DNA from 3 places in the Arthrobacter sp. TMN-49 genome. Region 3 is predicted to be linked to each of the others. Evidence: predicted binding sites of a transcription regulator. Region 3 holds the regulator's gene; each other region holds the start of a gene.
What was found. Region 3 encodes LexA, which represses DNA repair genes until DNA is damaged. Its sites were predicted from a motif close to TCGAACANNTGTTCGA; they were not measured.
Positions count from the first base shown of each region.

Region 1 (5,918 bases), on a different contig from region 3:
GGGCCAGGTGGTGTGTGCCATTGCAGCCACCTACCTCAGCGCCCGGCTGGCCATGGGGGTGGGGCGGCAAATCCGCCGCGACCTTTTCAACAAGGTGGAGACGTTTTCCTCCCAAGAAGTAGGCAACATTGGGGCGCCGTCGCTGATTACACGCACCACCAACGACGTCCAGCAGGTGCAGATGCTGACCCTGATGTCCTTCACCATGATGGTCATAGCACCCATCATGTGTATTGGCGGCATCGTGTTGGCCATGGCCCAGGACGTCCCGCTGTCCGGGCTGCTGTTGGTGATCCTGCCCGTCCTGATCGTGGCCATTGGCCTCATTGTGCGGATACTCGTCCCCACCTTCCGCAAGGTGCAAAAGCAGTTGGACGACATCAACGGTGTGCTGCGCGAACAAATCACCGGCATCAGCGTGATCCGCGCCTTTGGCCGGCGCGACTATGAAGCGGAACGTTTCGCCACAGCCAACGGCGCCCTGACCGCGTCCCAATTGCGGGCCGGGCGCCTGCTCTCGCTCATGTTCCCCACCATCTTCTTTGTCGTGAATGTGACTAGCGTTGGCGTGCTCTGGTTTGGCGGTCAGCGCATCGACGCCGGAGACATGCAAATTGGTGCGTTGACCGCGTTCCTGAGCTACATCATGCAAATCCTCATGTCGGTCATGATGGCCATGTTCATGTTCATGATGATTCCGCGCGCAGCCGTCAGCGCCGAACGCATCATGGACGTCCTGAACACCGAGGCCAGCGTGGTGGACGCACCCGGTGCCGTCTCCGTTCAGCAGCTCGACGGCGTGCTGCGTGTCACCGACGCGGCCTTCAGCTATCCCGGCGCCCAGGCCCCCGTCCTGTCGGGGGTGAGCTTTTCAGCCACTCCCGGAACCACGACGGCGATCATCGGCTCCACGGGTAGCGGCAAGTCAACGTTGTTGAACCTCATACCCCGGCTGCTGGACAGCACCGGTGGCTCCATCGAGCTGGGTGGTCACAACGTCAAGGCAGTGACGTTGGCTGCGCTGCGCGGCTCCATCGGCCTGGTGCCGCAAAAGGCGTACCTGTTCACCGGTACGGTGGCCAGCAACATCCGCATGGGCAACCCGGACGCCACGGATGAGCAGCTGTGGGAGGCGCTAGAGACCGCCCAGGCCGGCGACTTTGTCAGGGGCATGCCGCTGGGACTGGAAGCGCCCATCGAGCAGGGCGGCACCAATGTTTCCGGCGGCCAGCGCCAAAGGCTCTGCATTGCCCGCGCCATTGCCGCCCGACCAACCCTTTACCTTTTCGACGACAGCTTCTCCGCCCTGGACTACGCCACGGACGCGAAGCTGCGGGCCGCCTTGAAACCCGTCACCCGGGACGCAGCAGTCTTGGTGGTGGCCCAACGCGTTGGCACCATCAAGGACGCCGACAACATTCTTGTCCTCGATGAAGGTGCCCTGGTGGGCCAGGGGACGCATGAGCAGTTGCTTGAGAGCTGCCCCACATACCAGGAGATTGTCACATCCCAGCTGAGCACCGATGACCAGCTTTCAAAAGACATGGGGAGTGCATCATGACCATGATGCGAGGGGGCCGTACCGGCGGCCCGCCACAGAAAGCCATCTCCTTCGGACCCAGCCTCAAGCGCATCCTTGGCCTGATGGCGGCGGACAAAATGCGAATGGTTGCCGTTGTCGCCCTGGCAGCCATTTCCGTGGGCTTGTCGGTGCTGGCGCCGAAGGTGTTGGGTCATGCAACAGACATCATCTTCGACGGCGTCGTGGGCCAGATGTTGGGCAAGTTCCCGGCCGGCACCACCAAGGAAGAAGCGGTGGCAGCCTTACGTGGCAGCGGCCAGGGCCAACTCGCCGATATGCTCAATGCCATGAACGTGGTGCCCGGTCAGGGCCTGGACCTGCCGGCACTGGGCGCGGTCCTGACGATTGTTTTGAGCCTCTATGTGGTGGCGTTCTTCTTCAACTGGTCCCAGGGCTACATCACCACCGGCATTGTGCAACGCTCCATGTACCGGCTCAGGACTGACATTGAGGCCAAGCTGGACAAGCTGCCGATGTCACATTTTCAGCAGGAATCACGCGGCGACGTGCTCTCCCGCGTCACCAATGACATTGACAATTTCTCCCAGACGCTCAATCAAACACTCACCCAAATCCTGATCGCCGTCCTCACGGTGGGCGGCGTGCTGGGCATGATGTTTTCGATCTCCCCGCTGCTGGCCGGCATCTCCCTGCTCACGGTGCCCATGGTTGCCGTCATCACCGTCATGATCGCCAAACGTTCACAGCTGCAGTTTGCCGCCCAGTGGAAGAGCACCGGTGAGCTGAACGGCCATGTGGAGGAAATGTTCACCGGTCATGAGGTTGTCAAGGCCTTTGGTCAGCAGGACGCGGCCATTGAGAAGTTCCGGGTCTCCAACGACCGCCTCTATGAGTCAAGTGCCAAGGCCCAGTTCATTTCCGGCATCATCATGCCCAGCACGAACTTCATCTCCAACCTGAACTATGTGGTCGTGGCGGTGCTCGGCGGCATTCAGGTGGCTCAGGGCGCCCTCACCATCGGCAGCGTCCAGGCGTTTGTTCAGTACTCCCGTCAATTCAGCCAGCCCATGGCCCAGCTGGCCAGCATGATCAACCTGCTGCAGTCCGGCGTGGCCTCGGCCGAACGTGTCTTTGCCCTGCTGGACGCCCAGGAACAAACTCCCGATCACAGCCCCCCAGCGGTGTTGGCCGCGCCACAGGGTCAGGTGGTCTTTGATCACGTCAACTTTGGCTACAAGCCGGGGGAGCCGCTCATCAAGGACCTGTCGCTGGTGGCCGAGCCCGGCCAGACTGTTGCCATTGTGGGTCCCACGGGAGCCGGCAAGACCACCCTGGTCAATCTGCTCATGCGCTTCTATGAGATCGATTCGGGCACCATCACCATTGACGGGGTGAACACCGCCCACCTCACCCGGGATGATCTGCGCAGCCAATTTGGCATGGTGCTCCAGGACGCCTGGCTGTTTGGCGGGACCATCAAGGAGAACTTGAGGTACGGCAAACTGGACGCCACCGAGGCGGAGATCATCGAAGCCGCCGTGGCCACCCATGTGGATCACTTTGTGATGTCGCTTCCCGACGGCTACGAAACAGTCCTCACCGACGACGGCGGCGGGCTGAGTCAGGGGCAACGCCAGCTCATGACAATAGCCCGCGCCTGGATTGCCAACCCCGGTATTTTGATCCTCGACGAGGCCACCAGTTCCGTGGATACCCGCACAGAAGTCATGATCCGTACGGCCATGAACAAGCTCCGCCACAACAGGACAAGTTTTGTCATTGCTCACAGGCTCTCCACGATTCGTGACGCGGATTTGATACTGGTGATGAATAACGGTGAGATCATTGAACAGGGCAACCATCATGTGCTTCTTGACAGCAAGGGTTTTTACTTCGATCTATATATGAGCCAGTTCGGAGATCCGCTGGTGGAAGAGGTGAGTCAGCTATGAACACCATGGATATTTTAATGCGCCGCTGGCATCTGGACTCGGCGTCCACGGTGCCACCGTATGAGCAGATCCGCTTGCGAATCTTGGATTTGGCAGCCTCCGGCGAGCTAGCCGTGGGCAGCAAACTCCCCTCGGTACGGTCGCTTGCCGCAGATTTGAGCGTCGCAGCCAACACTGTGGCGAGGGCGTACAGGGAATTGGAACAAGCGGGCATTGTGGTGACCGCCGGACGCAGCGGCACGGCCGTGGCCTCCGGCGGAGACGCGATTTCCGCACAGATTGCCGCAGCAGCGGACGTTTTCGCCGCCGTCGTGCGTGAATTGGGTGTCCCGCAGAGTCAGGCGCTGCGCATTGTCAGTGCCGCCCTGGAACGCGCAGGCAGCGGCTAAGTTGCTACTCCCAAAGCGTACGTTCGAACGAACTTTCGATTATACTTGTCAGTGAACACGCACGAGCGCGGCCGGACCCTGGCCGGTCCGCGCCCACACAGTGGAAAGTAATGTGAAGGAAACCATGGCCCAGTCGCACGACTCTTCAATTGTTCCGCAGCGCCCAGACTTGTCGCGTCTGATAGTCAAGGGGGCCCGCGAGCACAATCTGCGCAACGTTGACCTTGATCTGCCCCGTGACGCCATGATTGTCTTTACGGGACTGTCCGGATCGGGGAAGTCCTCCCTGGCTTTTGACACCATCTTTGCCGAAGGCCAGCGCCGCTATGTTGAATCGCTGTCAGCGTATGCCCGGCAGTTCCTGGGCCAGGTGGACAAACCCGATGTGGACTTCATCGAGGGACTGTCCCCGGCGGTCTCGATTGACCAGAAGTCCACCAGCAAGAATCCCCGCTCCACCGTGGGCACCATCACCGAAATTTATGACTACATGCGCCTGCTGTGGGCCCGCGTGGGAACGCCCCATTGCCCCACCTGCGGCGAGCCCATTGCCAAGCAGACCCCGCAGCAAATCGTGGACCAGCTACTAGAGATGCCTGAGGGCACCCGCTTCCAGATCCTGGCCCCCGTGGTGCGCGACCGCAAGGGCGAGTTTGTTGAACTGTTCAAGGAACTGACAGCCAAGGGCTATTCCCGCGCCAAGGTGGACGGTGAGCAGATTCAACTCAGCGATCCACCCAAGCTGAAGAAGACGTTCAAGCACACCATTGAAGTGGTGGTGGACAGGTTGGTCGTCAAGGATGGCATCCAGCAGCGCCTCACCGATTCGGTGGAGACGGCCTTGGGCCTGGCTGATGGCCGCGTGCTGGCTGAGTTGGTGGACCTGCCGGATCAGGACGCCGGACGCGTGCGCTCCTTCTCCGAAAACCTGGCCTGCCCCAACGAGCACCCACTGGCCATTGATGAGATTGAGCCGCGCTCCTTCTCCTTCAACAACCCTTTTGGCGCGTGCAGCGCTTGCAGCGGCATTGGCACCAAGCTCGAAGTGGATGAGGAACTGGTCATCCCCAACCCGTTCCTCTCACTGCGTGAGGGCGCCATCGCCCCCTGGTCGCTGGGCACCGCCACCACCGAGTACTGGAACCGTCTTCTGGAAGGTTTGTCGGCCGAACTCGGTTTCGACCTCGACACCCCCTGGAACAAGCTGGACACCCCCGTGCGCACCTCCATCCTGTACGGCAAGGACCACAAGGTGGTGGTGCAGTACAAGAACCGCTTTGGCCGGGAACGCAAATACAGCACAGGCTTTGAGGGCGCCGTACAGTACATTCAACGCAAGCACATCGAGACGGAGTCGGACTCTGCCCGTGACCGTTACGAAGAGTACATGCGCCAGATTCCGTGCCCGGCCTGTGGCGGAGCACGCCTGAACCCTGCCTCCTTGTCGGTGCTGATCAACGGCAAGTCCATTTCTGCTGTTGCGGCGCTGTCCATGCGGGACTGCTTCGATTTCCTCTCCAACCTGGTGCTGACGGGGCGCGAAGCTCAGATTGCCAGCCAGGTGCTGAAGGAGATCCAGGCCCGACTGCGGTTCCTGCTCGACGTCGGCCTGGAGTACCTGAACCTGGAACGGGCCTCGGCCACGCTCTCCGGCGGTGAAGCCCAGCGCATCCGCCTAGCCACCCAGATCGGTTCGGGACTGGTAGGTGTCCTGTACGTCCTGGATGAGCCATCGATCGGCCTGCACCAACGCGACAACCGCCGCCTCATCGAAACTCTCACGCGTTTGCGCGATCTGGGCAACACGCTCATCGTGGTTGAACACGATGAAGACACCATCAAGGAGGCCGACTGGATTGTTGACATTGGCCCGGGCGCCGGTGAACACGGCGGCGAGGTGGTGCACTCGGGGTCCTTGCCCGAGCTGCTGGCCAATACCCGTTCCCTGACCGGCGACTACCTCTCCGGACGCAGATCCATCCCCATGCCCGCCACCCGACGCAAGTACGACAAAAAGCGTGAACTGACGGTGGT
Region 1 is NZ_JBTNDH010000008.1:32,981-38,898, reverse strand. Features, by position in the region: gene ACX80E_RS05330 (ABC transporter ATP-binding protein) at 1-1,561, shown strand, start outside; gene ACX80E_RS05325 (ABC transporter ATP-binding protein) at 1,558-3,495, shown strand; gene ACX80E_RS05320 (GntR family transcriptional regulator) at 3,492-3,884, shown strand; gene uvrA (excinuclease ABC subunit UvrA) at 4,009-5,918, shown strand, end outside.
Region 1: uvrA (excinuclease ABC subunit UvrA) is a predicted target of LexA. The motif match lies at 3,908-3,923, and genes of this name have one in related genera.

Region 2 (5,918 bases), on a different contig from region 3:
AGGTGGACCGTTCGGCCGCTTACGCCATGCGCTGGGTGGCTAAAAACGTTGTTGCCGCCGGCCTCGCCTCTCGCGCCGAGATCCAGGTTGGCTACGCTATTGGTGTGGCCCGTCCGGTGGGTGTGTACGTTGAGACGTTTGGCACCGAAACTGTTGACCCGCGCCGCATCGAGGACGCCATTGCGGCGATCTTTGACCTGCGCCCCATGGCCATCATCGACAGCCTCGACCTCAAACGTCCCATCTACGCCAAGACGGCCGCTCACGGCCACTTTGGCCGCGACGAGCCAGACTTCACGTGGGAGAATCTTGACCGCGTGGATGACTTGAAGGCGTTCTTCAACGCCTAAGCTGTGGAGTTATCCACAGCTAAGCACAGCCCCCGGACGAGTTTGTCGGTGGGCTGTGCTTAGCTTGTTTTAGGCCACTTTAATGCGTGGCCGGGCAACACAGCCAGGACCCAGCGCCACTGAAGCCACTGAAGGAGGACGCCATGGATGGAGACCCAAGCCACGGCGTGCAACTAAGCCTGCTCAGCGGATTCGTGCCCAAGGAACGGGTGCCCGACCCGCACAGCGGCGTGGTGCTGGCGCCCCAGTTGCCGGTGGCCCAGGTGATCATTGACTCACCCCTGCCGCACCTGGATCGGATCTTTGACTACTCAGTGCCCCTGGAGCTGGACGCCAGCGCCCAGGCGGGGGTGCGGGTTCGGGTGAAGTTCTCCGGCCAAGACCTCAACGGCTTCCTGGTGGCCCGGGTGGCCGAGTCGGAGAGCGAACGGCTGGTGCCCCTGAGCCGGGTGTATTCGGCTGTTCAGGTACTGACGCCCGCCGTGCTGGAGCTGGCCCACAAGGTGGCTGCACGCTATTGCGGCACGCTGGCGGATGTGTTGCGTGTTGCCATCCCGCCGCGTGTTGCCAGTCTTGAAAAGATCTACCTGGCCAGGGACAGTGAGTCGGCCAGTGGCGCGCTGGAGCCGGTGCCGGCGGCCCACCCGGGACAGTTCTTGTTCGCCGACTACTCCCATGCCGAGGATTTCCTGACGCAATTGGCCATGGGTGCAACGCCCAAGGCGGTGTTGGGTGCGCTGACAGGTTTTGGTGACCACTCCTGGCAGCATCAGCTGGCCCAGGCCGTGGCGTACTGCCAGCTCTCGGGCCGCGGAGCCATTGTGGTGGTCCCGGATCTGCGTGACCTGGACTTGTTGGAGCGTGCCTTCGCCGCCGTTTTGCCGGCGGACAGTTTTGTGAAGCTGACGGCCGACGACGGTCCAAGCCTGCGCTACGCCAACTTCCTGCGCGTGCTTTCCGGGGATGTGAAGATTGTCATTGGCACCCGCTCGGCCGCCTACGCCCCCGTCGCCGAGCTGGGCCTGGTGTGCTGCTGGGACGACGGCGACGAGCTGCACGTTGAGCGCCGGGCCCCCTACCAGCACAGCCGTGACGTGCTGTTGCTGCGTTCGGAAGTTGAGGGTACAGCCGTGCTGATGGCCGGGCACAGCCGCAGCAGCGAGTCCCAACGCCTGGTGGCCACCGGGTGGGCCCAGGAGCTCATGGCGGGGCGGCCCACTGTGCGCACGTCCACGGCCAGGGTCATCAGCACCTCCGACTCCTACGAGCAGGAACGGGACCCCGCAGCGGCCATGGCCCGCCTGCCGCACAGGGCCTGGGAAACGGCCAAGGCTGCCCTGATGTTTGGTCCGGTGCTGGTGCAGGTTGCGCGCACGGGCTATGCCCCGGCCCTGGCTTGTCAGCGCTGCCGCGAGGTGGCCCGCTGCCGACACTGCACCGGACCGTTGATGCAATCGCGGGCCGCGGGTTCCGCCTCGGTGATGGTCACGTGCAAGTGGTGCGGCCAGGCTGAGACGGCGTTTAGTTGCAGCACGTGCGGAAACCACGAGTTGCGCGCCATTACCGTCGGTGCCCTGCGCACAGCGGAGGAGTTGGGCCGGGCGTTCCCCTCGGTGCCCGTCATTTCCTCCTCGGGGGAGAACATCAAGGCCACCGTCCCCGACAAACCAGCCATTGTGGTGGCCACCATCGGGGCGGAACCTGTGGCACCACACGGCTACTCGGCGGCCCTGCTGCTGGATGGTGATTCCATGCTGCGCCGGGAATCCCTCCGGGCGGGGGAGGAGACACTGCGACGCTGGATGAACGCCGCGGCGCTGGTCCGTCCGGCCAGGGACGGCGGGATTGTTGTGGTCACCGCCGAGGACTCGGTTGAGGTGGCCGCCTTGGTGCGCTGGGACCCGGCCGGCCATGCCGAACGTGAATTCGCGCTACGGCATGAACTGGGGCTGCCCCCGGCCATGCGCCTTGCCTCACTGACGGGAAGCGAAAAAGATGTCCAGGCGTTCCAGGCAGCCCTGAAACTGCCGGAGACCGTCCGCAGCATTGGCCCGGCGCCTGTCGCAACAGGCAGGGCAGGGGCCCCCGGCGAAGAAGCCCCCGACTACAGGACAATCCTGTTGTTTCCGTACTCCCTGGCTGCTGCCGTCACGGCCGATATGCGGGCCTTGAAGGCGGCCAACGCCGCGCGCAGGGTTGGCCAGGCCGTCCAGGTGCGCTGCGACGGCCTGGACGTTCTGTAGCGCTGCCCTGGTGTTCTGGTGGTGGAGCTTGCGCCCCGGGCGGAGCGGCTGCCGCGGTGCGGCCGGGCCCTTGGCGAGGACCATGCTTAATCGTATATATATACGTGAACCTATTGCGTTAAAGTAACGGTAAGAGTATTCTGAAGGTATGAGCATTCCGGTGATTGTCCCCGGAGACCGGGGCGGTGAAGCCACACAGGATGTGGCCCGGCTGCTGGCTGGAATTACCCTTCCTCCCATTGAATCCTTTGGCCCTGACAATGCCGCACTGGCGGGACTTCCGGCTTTTATTCCGGCACCTGCACCAGATCCGGAACCGCCGTCCAGGCTCAGTGTCGCCCGGGGCGTGTATGACTCCGCCATCCAGGCCTTGGCGGTCTTGAAACGCCTGGAGGATGCCACTGCTGCGTGCAAGGCGGCCCTGGTGGCCAGGTTGCTGGGCGCAGCCCATGTGGAGGCGACCACGGTGGTGTTGGACCGGTGGCAGTCCGGGGTTGCCATCACCAGTGCCTGCGCGGACATAGCCCTGACACTGTGCATTCCCGAACGCACCGCCGCGGCCTTGGCCCACCATTCCACCGAGCTCGTCAACCACCCCGGCACCATGGCGGCACTGGCGACGGGGGAGCTCTCGTTCCGGCATGCGGGCATCATCATCGACGAGGGTCAAACCTTGGCGGAGACACCGGGCATCCTTCCCACGGACTTGGCAGCATTCGAGGCACGGCTGTTGGCTCTGGCACCGGGCACCACGGTGTCAGGGTTTGCCGCCAAGGCCCGGCGCGCTCGGGAATCCACCCACCCCGAGACGCTGACAACCCGTACCAAGCAGGCGTATGCCCAACGGGCCATGACTCTGGAACCAGGCAGGGACGGCATGTCGTGGCTGACCCTGCACCTGCCCGCTGTGGCAGCGGAAGGGATCTGGGTCGACTGCACCCGCACAGCCCGCGCCATCAAAGGCCAGGCTCGCAGCGAAGAACACGCCACAGGACAGGACGCCGCAGCAGGAATGGGCTCCGGGGAGTACCGGACACTGACCCAGCTGCGCATCGACGTCGCCGCTGCGCTGCTGCTGAACCAACACCCACTTGGCAACAAATCCTCCACCAACAAGGCCGGCGACACCAGCTTCAGCACCTCAACCGCCCCTACCGGCACTACCGCCACTGACCACCGCTCCGCCACGGGCACGGGCGGGGTTGCCCGCAGCAATCATGACTCCGGCACAGGCCGGACTAGTGCTGGCGGTGTCGGTGATGTCCCGTTTGGCGGCAAGTCTGCATTTGGAGTCACCTTGTTTGACCAAGAGCCAGTCTGGGCCCACCGGGACCCCAAGCAGCCGGTGGGCCGCTATACCAACCCGGATCCCACCCCGGCCATGCGGGGAAGCAGCAACGGCGCGGGCAGGATTCCCGCCCTTGAAGCAATCCCCTCCGCCGGCCTGGCATCGGGCATAGTTCCCGAGCCTGCCCCCGGGGCGGAATCGCTGCTCGGGGTGGTGTGTGACGGTGGCAGCCTCTCCTTCACCCCGGAGAAATCCGCTCCGGAGAACTTCTCAGGGGACAGTGTCATGGAGGGTGACGTTGCAGCGGATGAAGCAATTTTCGGGGAGCTGCTAGGGGATGGATCGGGCTATGTTGGTGGCGTGGTTGACGGTCTCCGGGAAGATCCAGACCGCGAATATCGGGAGCAGCTCGATGCCATCCGGGCGCACAAGGTGATCACTGATCCACCCATGCCCGAAGCCACCATTCTGCTCACGGTGCCGTTTCTGGGGGCACTGGACATCACCGATGAACCCGCCGAGCTCGTTGGCAGCAGCGCCAGTGCCGGGCCCGTACCGGAAGGCATTGCCCGGAAGCTTCTGGCCGGGGCCGGGACCTTCCTGCGAGTGTTGACGGACCCGGTCAGCGGCGAACCCTTGGGGTTGAACCCGGAGCGGTACAGGATGCGGGAGAGCGAAAAAGCCGTTCTGCGCGCCTTGGCGCAGGGCTGCTACTACCCAAACTGCACCAACCCTGTCATGGACACCGACACGGACCACCTCACTGCGTGGGAGCGGGGCGGGGCAACCACGCCTGAGAATATGCGTCCGGCGTGCAAACGCCACCACCTGCTCAAACACTTCAAGGATGACAAAGACATGCACGGGAATTACCGCACCGACCAGGACCCAGACCGCCACCAGATCCGGCTGCGCGGCTGGACACCCCTGCCCCAACAGGACGGCCGGATCGGGTGGATCTCACCGTCGGGGCGGTACCACCGCCCCCAACACCGAGAACCGCGACGCCCGGCCTACCCCAAATCGCTCAAGAAACGCCTCGAAAAAGCACTCAACCACGACGGGCCTGACTTCGCCGCCGTCGCGCCCAGCCCGTTGGAGCAACTTATTCTCAAGTACCAGCAGAAACACCCCAGCTGACCCTCAGCCCTCCCGGCCCCTGCGTTGAGCTCGGCGGCCAACAGGGCTCCCGGCTACCCATCCAGACAAAGCCAGATACCCTGAGCCCGGGGGTGCGCCCCTGAGTCGTATTTGGGGGGTTTACCTCATAGCCCGCTGCGGGTGGGCCACGTAGCGTTGATCTCATGAGTAAGCACAGCACCATTGCCCCGGGACCTCGTTTGACTGATGGAACACGACAGTGCCTTGTGGCCGGTGGTTCTTGTGGGTGACATCAACGCCCTCGCTGGCACTGTGACAGATCTCGTGCTGGCTGCTGCCGGGCAGCCATGGATCTATCTGGTGGTTGTTCTGGGCTGCATCATTGACGGGATCTTCCCGCCCTTCCCCAGTGAGGCGATTGTGGTGGGGCTCGCTTCCTTGACGATCACCCCGGGCGGGCCGGCACCGTGGCTGTTATTGCCGGCGGCAATTCTTGGAGCATTCATTGGCGATAACATTGCCTACTCCATCGGCCGGCGTGTGGGGACCCAACGCTTCAGCTGGATGCGGACACCCCTCATGGTGCGCTCCTTTGACCGGGTGGGCCAAGAACTTCAGCAACGCGCCGTGTCCTTCATCCTCGTGGCCCGGTTCCTGCCCGTCGTCCGGGTTGCTGTCAATCTCACCGCCGGTGCCACCGGTTATTCCAGGAAAGGCTTTATGGCCATAACAGCCGCCTCCGCCAGCCTCTGGGCAAGCTATTCACTGGGCATTGGTGTCCTTGCCGGGACGTGGTTCCGGCAGAACCCGCTGCTGGGACTCATCGTGGCTGTTGCCCTGGCGGCCGTGCTGGGAATCGTCGCAGATTCCGTGGCTGGACTCATTCGGCGCAGGGCACGGCAGGTGAGGGCACGGCGCGGGAGCACTTCGCTGACC
Region 2 is NZ_JBTNDH010000013.1:64,009-69,926, forward strand. Features, by position in the region: gene metK (methionine adenosyltransferase) at 1-350, shown strand, start outside; gene ACX80E_RS07940 (primosomal protein N') at 494-2,593, shown strand; gene ACX80E_RS07945 (HNH endonuclease signature motif containing protein) at 2,742-5,021, shown strand; gene ACX80E_RS07950 (DedA family protein) at 5,229-5,918, shown strand, end outside.
Region 2: ACX80E_RS07945 (HNH endonuclease signature motif containing protein) is a predicted target of LexA. The motif match lies at 2,684-2,699, and genes of this name have one in related genera.

Region 3 (5,918 bases):
CCGCCTCACCGATGCTGGCGTGCTGGTTGAGAATGCCTTGTTCGCCACCTTGGACCCCACGGTGCGCAAAACCGAGACAGCCGACGGCCTGGGCTACACCCTGGTGGACACTGTGGGCTTTGTGCGCTCACTACCCACCCAATTGATCGAAGCGTTCCGTTCCACCCTGGAGGAGGTGGCCGACGCCGACCTGATCTTGCACATTGTTGACGCCTCACACCCCGATCCCGAGGGTCAGATTGCAGCCGTGCGAGCCGTCTTCGCCGAAGTGGAGGCGTTGGCGATCCCTGAGCTGATCATCTTGAACAAGGTGGATATTGCCGACCCGTTCGTGGTGGAACGGCTGCGCCAGCACGAGGCCAACACGGTGGTGGTTTCGGCACGCACGGGCCAGGGCATCGATGAGCTGCTCCAGGCCATCAGCGTGGCAATTCCCCACCCCAGTGTTACCTTGACGCTGCTCATCCCCTACGACCGCGGCGATGTTTTGAACAAGCTGCACCGCTCCGACGCCGAGATCATCACGCTGGAACACGGCGAACAAGGAACTGTGGCCCATGTGCGGGTCCGCGAAGATCTGGCAGCCGAGGTTGAACCGTTTGTCCAACATGGCTGATAGTGAATTGTCGCAACAAGCACTGGAACTTCTGGACAGGGCTGTCGAGTCCATGGGCGGCCAGCGCCGTGACGGTCAGCACGAAATGGTGCGCCGCGTGGTGGACGCCATTGAAAGTGGGGATCACCTGTTGGTTCAGGCCGGGACGGGCACCGGAAAGTCGCTTGCCTATTTGATCCCGCTGATCGTCAATGCGCTCACCAGTGACAAGCCCTCAGTGGTGGCCACGGCCACCCTGGCGTTGCAGGCCCAGATTGTGGGCCGCGATGTGCCGCGGCTTTTGGCTGCCCTGGCACCTGTTTTGCCGCGCCCCATTGACGTGGCTCTTGTCAAGGGCCGCAGTAACTATGTGTGCAAGCAGAAGCTGGGCGGTGGTTTCCCGTCCGAGGACACCGGTGAAGGGGCCCTGTTCACGCTGGGGGAGGATTCCTCCGTGACTCACCTGCCCGGGGCCACCACCGGACCCACCTCCTTGCTCGGGCGGGAAGTGGTGCGTCTGCGCGAATGGGCGCAGGACTCGCAGACAGGCGACAGGGATGAGTTAGTCCCCGGCGTTACCGACAAGGCGTGGCGGCAAGTCTCCGTCACCTCGATGGAATGCCTGGGGGCGCAGAAGTGCCCGCTGGCCACTGAATGCTTCTCGGAGCTGGCCCGCGCCCGTGGCGCCGAAGCGGACATCGTGGTGACAAACCACGCCATGCTGGCCATCAGCGCCTTCGAGGGCATTGCGGTTCTGCCGGACTATGACGTGGTGGTGGTGGATGAAGCCCACGAACTACAGGACAGGGTCACCGGTGCCGTCACCGGGCAACTGTCGGTGCAGATGGTGCAGGCGGCAGCCTCCAGTACCCGCAAGCACACAGCTGTTTCGGTTGAGGCCATTCACGCCAGTGCTACGGCACTGGATCTGGCTTTTGCCGGGACGGCGGAGGGTTTGCTGCCCAACGGCCTGAACGACGTTCAAAGCCAGGCCGTTGCACAAGTGCGCGACGCCGTGCGGGCGGCACTCTCAGATTCCAAACCGGAGGGCAACGCCGCAGTGGACGGCGGCAGGTCCATTGCCCGGGCCCGGCTGAACTTGATCTTTGATCTGTGCGAGCGGCTGCTCACTGCCGCTGATGCGCGTGAGGTGGTGTGGGCTTCACGGCCAGGCAGTTTCACCCCCGGCAAGGGTTATCAGAAGGCTGACGACGGCGAACCGGCGGTCATTAACATTGCCCCCTTGAGTGTGGCCATGAAACTTCGTGAGGGCTTGTTCGCGGACCGGACAGTGGTGCTGACTTCGGCAACGTTGGCCATTGGCGAATCCTTCCAGGCCACGGCCGGCGGGCTGGGCCTGCTGGGTCCCGAGGCACCCGCCTGGACGGGGGCCGACGTCGGCTCTCCCTTCGACTACCCCAAGCAAGGCATGCTGTACGTGGCTGCGCACCTGCAAAAACCAGGCTTTGGCATGTCGGCCGAGCAGCTTGATGAACTGGCTGCGCTGATCACTGCCGCCGGTGGCGGTACCCTGGCGTTGTTCTCTTCGCGCCGAGCGGCAGAGGACGCGGCTGAAAAATTGCGCAAGAAACTCTCGGTCAAGATTCTGTGCCAGGGCGATTCCTCCATGGCTGGGCTCATCAAGGAATTCGCCGACGAACCGGACACCTGCCTGTTCGGCACCATGTCACTGTGGCAAGGCGTTGACGTTCAAGGAACGTCCTGCCGGCTGGTGGTCATTGACAGGATTCCGTTCCCGCGACCCGATGACCCGCTGGTGACAGCGAGGGCCCGGGCCGTGGCACAAAGCGGCGGCGACGGCTTCATAGCCATCTCCGCAACCCATGCAGCCGTGCGGCTGGCCCAAGGCGTGGGGCGCCTGATTCGCTCAAGCGCCGACAGGGGAGTGGTGGCTGTTCTTGATTCCCGCCTGGCCAACGCCAGTTACGGCGGATTCTTGCGCGCGGCACTGCCGCCGTTCTGGGCCACCAAGGACCGCGCCGTGGCCTTGGCGGCCCTGAAGCGGCTCTCCGGGAAATAACGCTATGGCCCAGGAACGGGTATTTTTGTAGGCTACGTAAAGGAGACACCAAAGGCCGCCCGCGGCCGACGTGTCGGATAGTAGCCGGAAAATGCCCGTTCCTGGGCCTTAGGAACCATGAATCCGTATGCGTGTTATTTGGCGCGACTAGAGGCTTCGGAGCACCGACACCACTTTGCCCATGATGGTTGCGTGGTCCCCCAGAATGGGTTCATAGCGGGTGTTCTGGGGCAGTAACCAGGTGTGCCCGTCACGCTGACGGAACGTTTTAACAGTGGCCTCGTCGTCGAGCAGGGCAGCCACAATGTCGCCATTGTTGGCTGTTGGCTGTTGGCGCACCACCACCCAGTCACCGTCGCAGATGGCCGCGTCGATCATGGAATCACCTTGAACCTTGAGCATGAACAGCTCCCCGCTGCCCACAATTTGGCGTGGCAACGGCATGATGTCATCGACCGACTGGTCGGCCAGGATGGGACCGCCGGCCGCAATACGGCCCACCAACGGAACAAAGGCAGTGTCAGAGGAGCTGCTGAGTTCGGCGAAGTTGAGCCCGTTGGAGCTGCGTAGCTGTGATGGTGCGCTGACCCCTTCAATCTCCACCTCGCCGTTGTCCAAAACCAGTGGGATAAGAACTTCCATGGCGCGGGGGCGCTTGGGGTCGCGCCGCAAGTAGCCGTGGCGCTCAAGCTGGGTCAGTTGGTGCGTGACGCTGGACAGGCTGGCCAGCCCGACGGCGTCGCCGATTTCACGCATGGAGGGCGGGTAGCCCTTGTCGGCAATGGAGCGCTGGATGCACTCAAGGATCTTTTTCTGCCGAACAGTGAGCCCCTTCATGCCAGCGCGGCTGGGTGCTTGGGGGATGCGGTGCGGAGGTTCGTGAAGCGCCATGGTTCCGGGTCCTTTCGTGGCTGCCCTGAACAATGTCAGTGCCTGCTGGTGGACTGCATCTAGCGGCCAATCCTTGTGATTCAAGTTTAAGCCACAATACGGCCAATTTCAAACATTTGTTCTATCAACCCTTGGCAAGTGTCGTCAATAGATGCTAAAACTGTACTAGTAGCAAATTAGAACATACGTTCTATCGAGGATACGAAGTATGGAATTTCGATCCAGTCGGCATGTGTGGCCAGGGATCTAGATCCACTGTGAAAGGACGAGAAGTCATGAATGCAATGGTTATCTCTGCAGGACCTCTTAGTAGTACACCCAAGGCCCTGTTCGGCGCCGGCCCGGCCGGCTCCGCCCAGCATCATTGGCGAGCTGCCCCCGCGGCAAAGCTGGCGCTGACGCGCAGGGGCAGGCTTGTTCTCTTTGGTGTGCCGGCCATCGTTGCCTCCTCACTGCTGGTGTTCATCGCCTTGGCAATTGTCTTTGGCTCCCTGGCAAGCCCTGCCAACGCCAGCGCTGAGCATCCGGCCATCGATATGGACAGTTACGCGCATTCGGTGACTGTCCTCCAGGGCGACAGTTTATGGAGCATCGCCGGCGCCTCCAATCCGAATCGGGACGTCCGCGAAGTGGTACGGGAGATCGTTGCCCTGAACGAACTCAGCACAGGCGTACTGCAAGCAGGGCAGCGGATCTTCGTGCCCATCCCGCAGTAGAACACCGGCAGCCGGCAAACCCACGAACGGGTGGCCGGGGCAAAGTGTCCGCATACTGTCACGGTTTCGGTGTTTGCCGCCCCCGGCAATTAAGCTGGAACCATGGATCAGTTTGAACGCCTAGGCCAATTGCCACTCCGCGACGATCTGCGCGGACTGCACCCCTACGGTGCACCCCAACTTGACGTCCCGGTGCTGCTGAATGTCAATGAGAATACCTTCGGTGTCCCCGCCGACGCCAAGGAAGCCATCCTGAAAGCCGTCGCTGCGGAACTGGAAGGCCTCAACAGGTACCCCGACAGGGAATTCAGCACTCTCCGCCAGGAGCTGGCAACCTACCTCGGCCACGGCCTCAGCGATGACAACGTGTGGGCCGCAAACGGCTCCAATGAAGTACTGCAACAAATCCTTCAGGCATTTGGTGGGCCAGGACGCACCGCCATGGGGTTCCCGCCCACATACTCGATGTACCCCCTGCTGGCCAGCGGCACAGGAACCGGCTACATCGCGGGATGGCGCGATGCGGACTTCGGTTTGAGCGCAGCATCGGCGGCCGAACAGGTGCGCCAGCACGCCCCTAACATCGTCTTCCTGTGCTCACCGAACAACCCCACCGGAACTGCCCTGGGCTTGGACGTGGTGAAGGCTGTCTACGAAGCCGGTGAAGCATCGGCATGCATCGTCATTGTTGATGAGGCGTATGCGGAATTCGCTCACACCGGAACGCCCAGCGCACTGAGCCTGCTCGAGGGCCGCCCGCGCCTGATCGTTTCACGCACCATGAGTAAGGCGTTTGCCTTGGCTGGGGCCCGGCTGGGCTACTTGGCGGCCGCTCCGGAGGTCACCGACGCCCTCCGTTTGGTCCGCCTGCCGTACCACCTCTCAGCCATCACCCAGGCCACAGCTGTAGCCGCCCTGCGCACATCAGTTTCCCTCTTGGTCAATGTTGAAGCGATCAAGGTCCAGCGCGACAGAATCGTGCGGGAGCTGACAGCCCTAGGCCTGACACCCGCGCCCTCGGATTCGAATTTTGTGTTCTTTGGCGGGCTCGAGAACCCCCACGCCGTCTGGGAAGCCTTGCTGGCTGATGGCGTGTTGATTCGCGACGTCGGAATTCCCGGACATTTGCGGGTCACTGCCGGCACCGAGGCGGAAACAAGCGCCTTCCTCAACGGCTTGCGTGCCATTTTGGCCAGCTAAGATCACCCATGCAGGACGCTGCCACTCCGGGCGCCGGGGCGCGGGCGCTGACTGTTTTGGGCAATATCATGCCTTCCCTTCTAAACTGGTGTCATACATACAATAATTCGCGAGCCCGGCCTTGCCCCGCGCCTGCCGGGCGGCACGGTGCGTACAAAACCAAAGGACTTGTGCAATGACTGAGAACAGCCCGCAGCCCGGCCAGGGACGCACAGCCCGTTTGGAGCGAGTAACAAGCGAGTCAAGCGTGCTGGTGGAAATCAACCTTGACGGCACGGGTGTTTCCTCGATTGACACCTCCGTCCCGTTCTACGATCACATGCTCACGGCACTGTCCAAGCACTCCCTGATCGACATGACCATCAAGGCCACCGGCGACACCCACATCGACGCGCACCACACGGTGGAGGATGTGGCCATCTCCTTCGGCGAAGTTCTCAAGGAAGCCTTGGGAAACAAGGCAGGCATTCGCCGA
Region 3 is NZ_JBTNDH010000021.1:9,554-15,471, forward strand. Features, by position in the region: gene hflX (GTPase HflX) at 1-616, shown strand, start outside; gene ACX80E_RS11070 (ATP-dependent DNA helicase) at 609-2,636, shown strand; gene lexA (transcriptional repressor LexA) at 2,784-3,527, opposite strand; gene ACX80E_RS11080 (LysM peptidoglycan-binding domain-containing protein) at 3,803-4,243, shown strand; gene ACX80E_RS11085 (histidinol-phosphate transaminase) at 4,346-5,443, shown strand; gene hisB (imidazoleglycerol-phosphate dehydratase HisB) at 5,619-5,918, shown strand, end outside.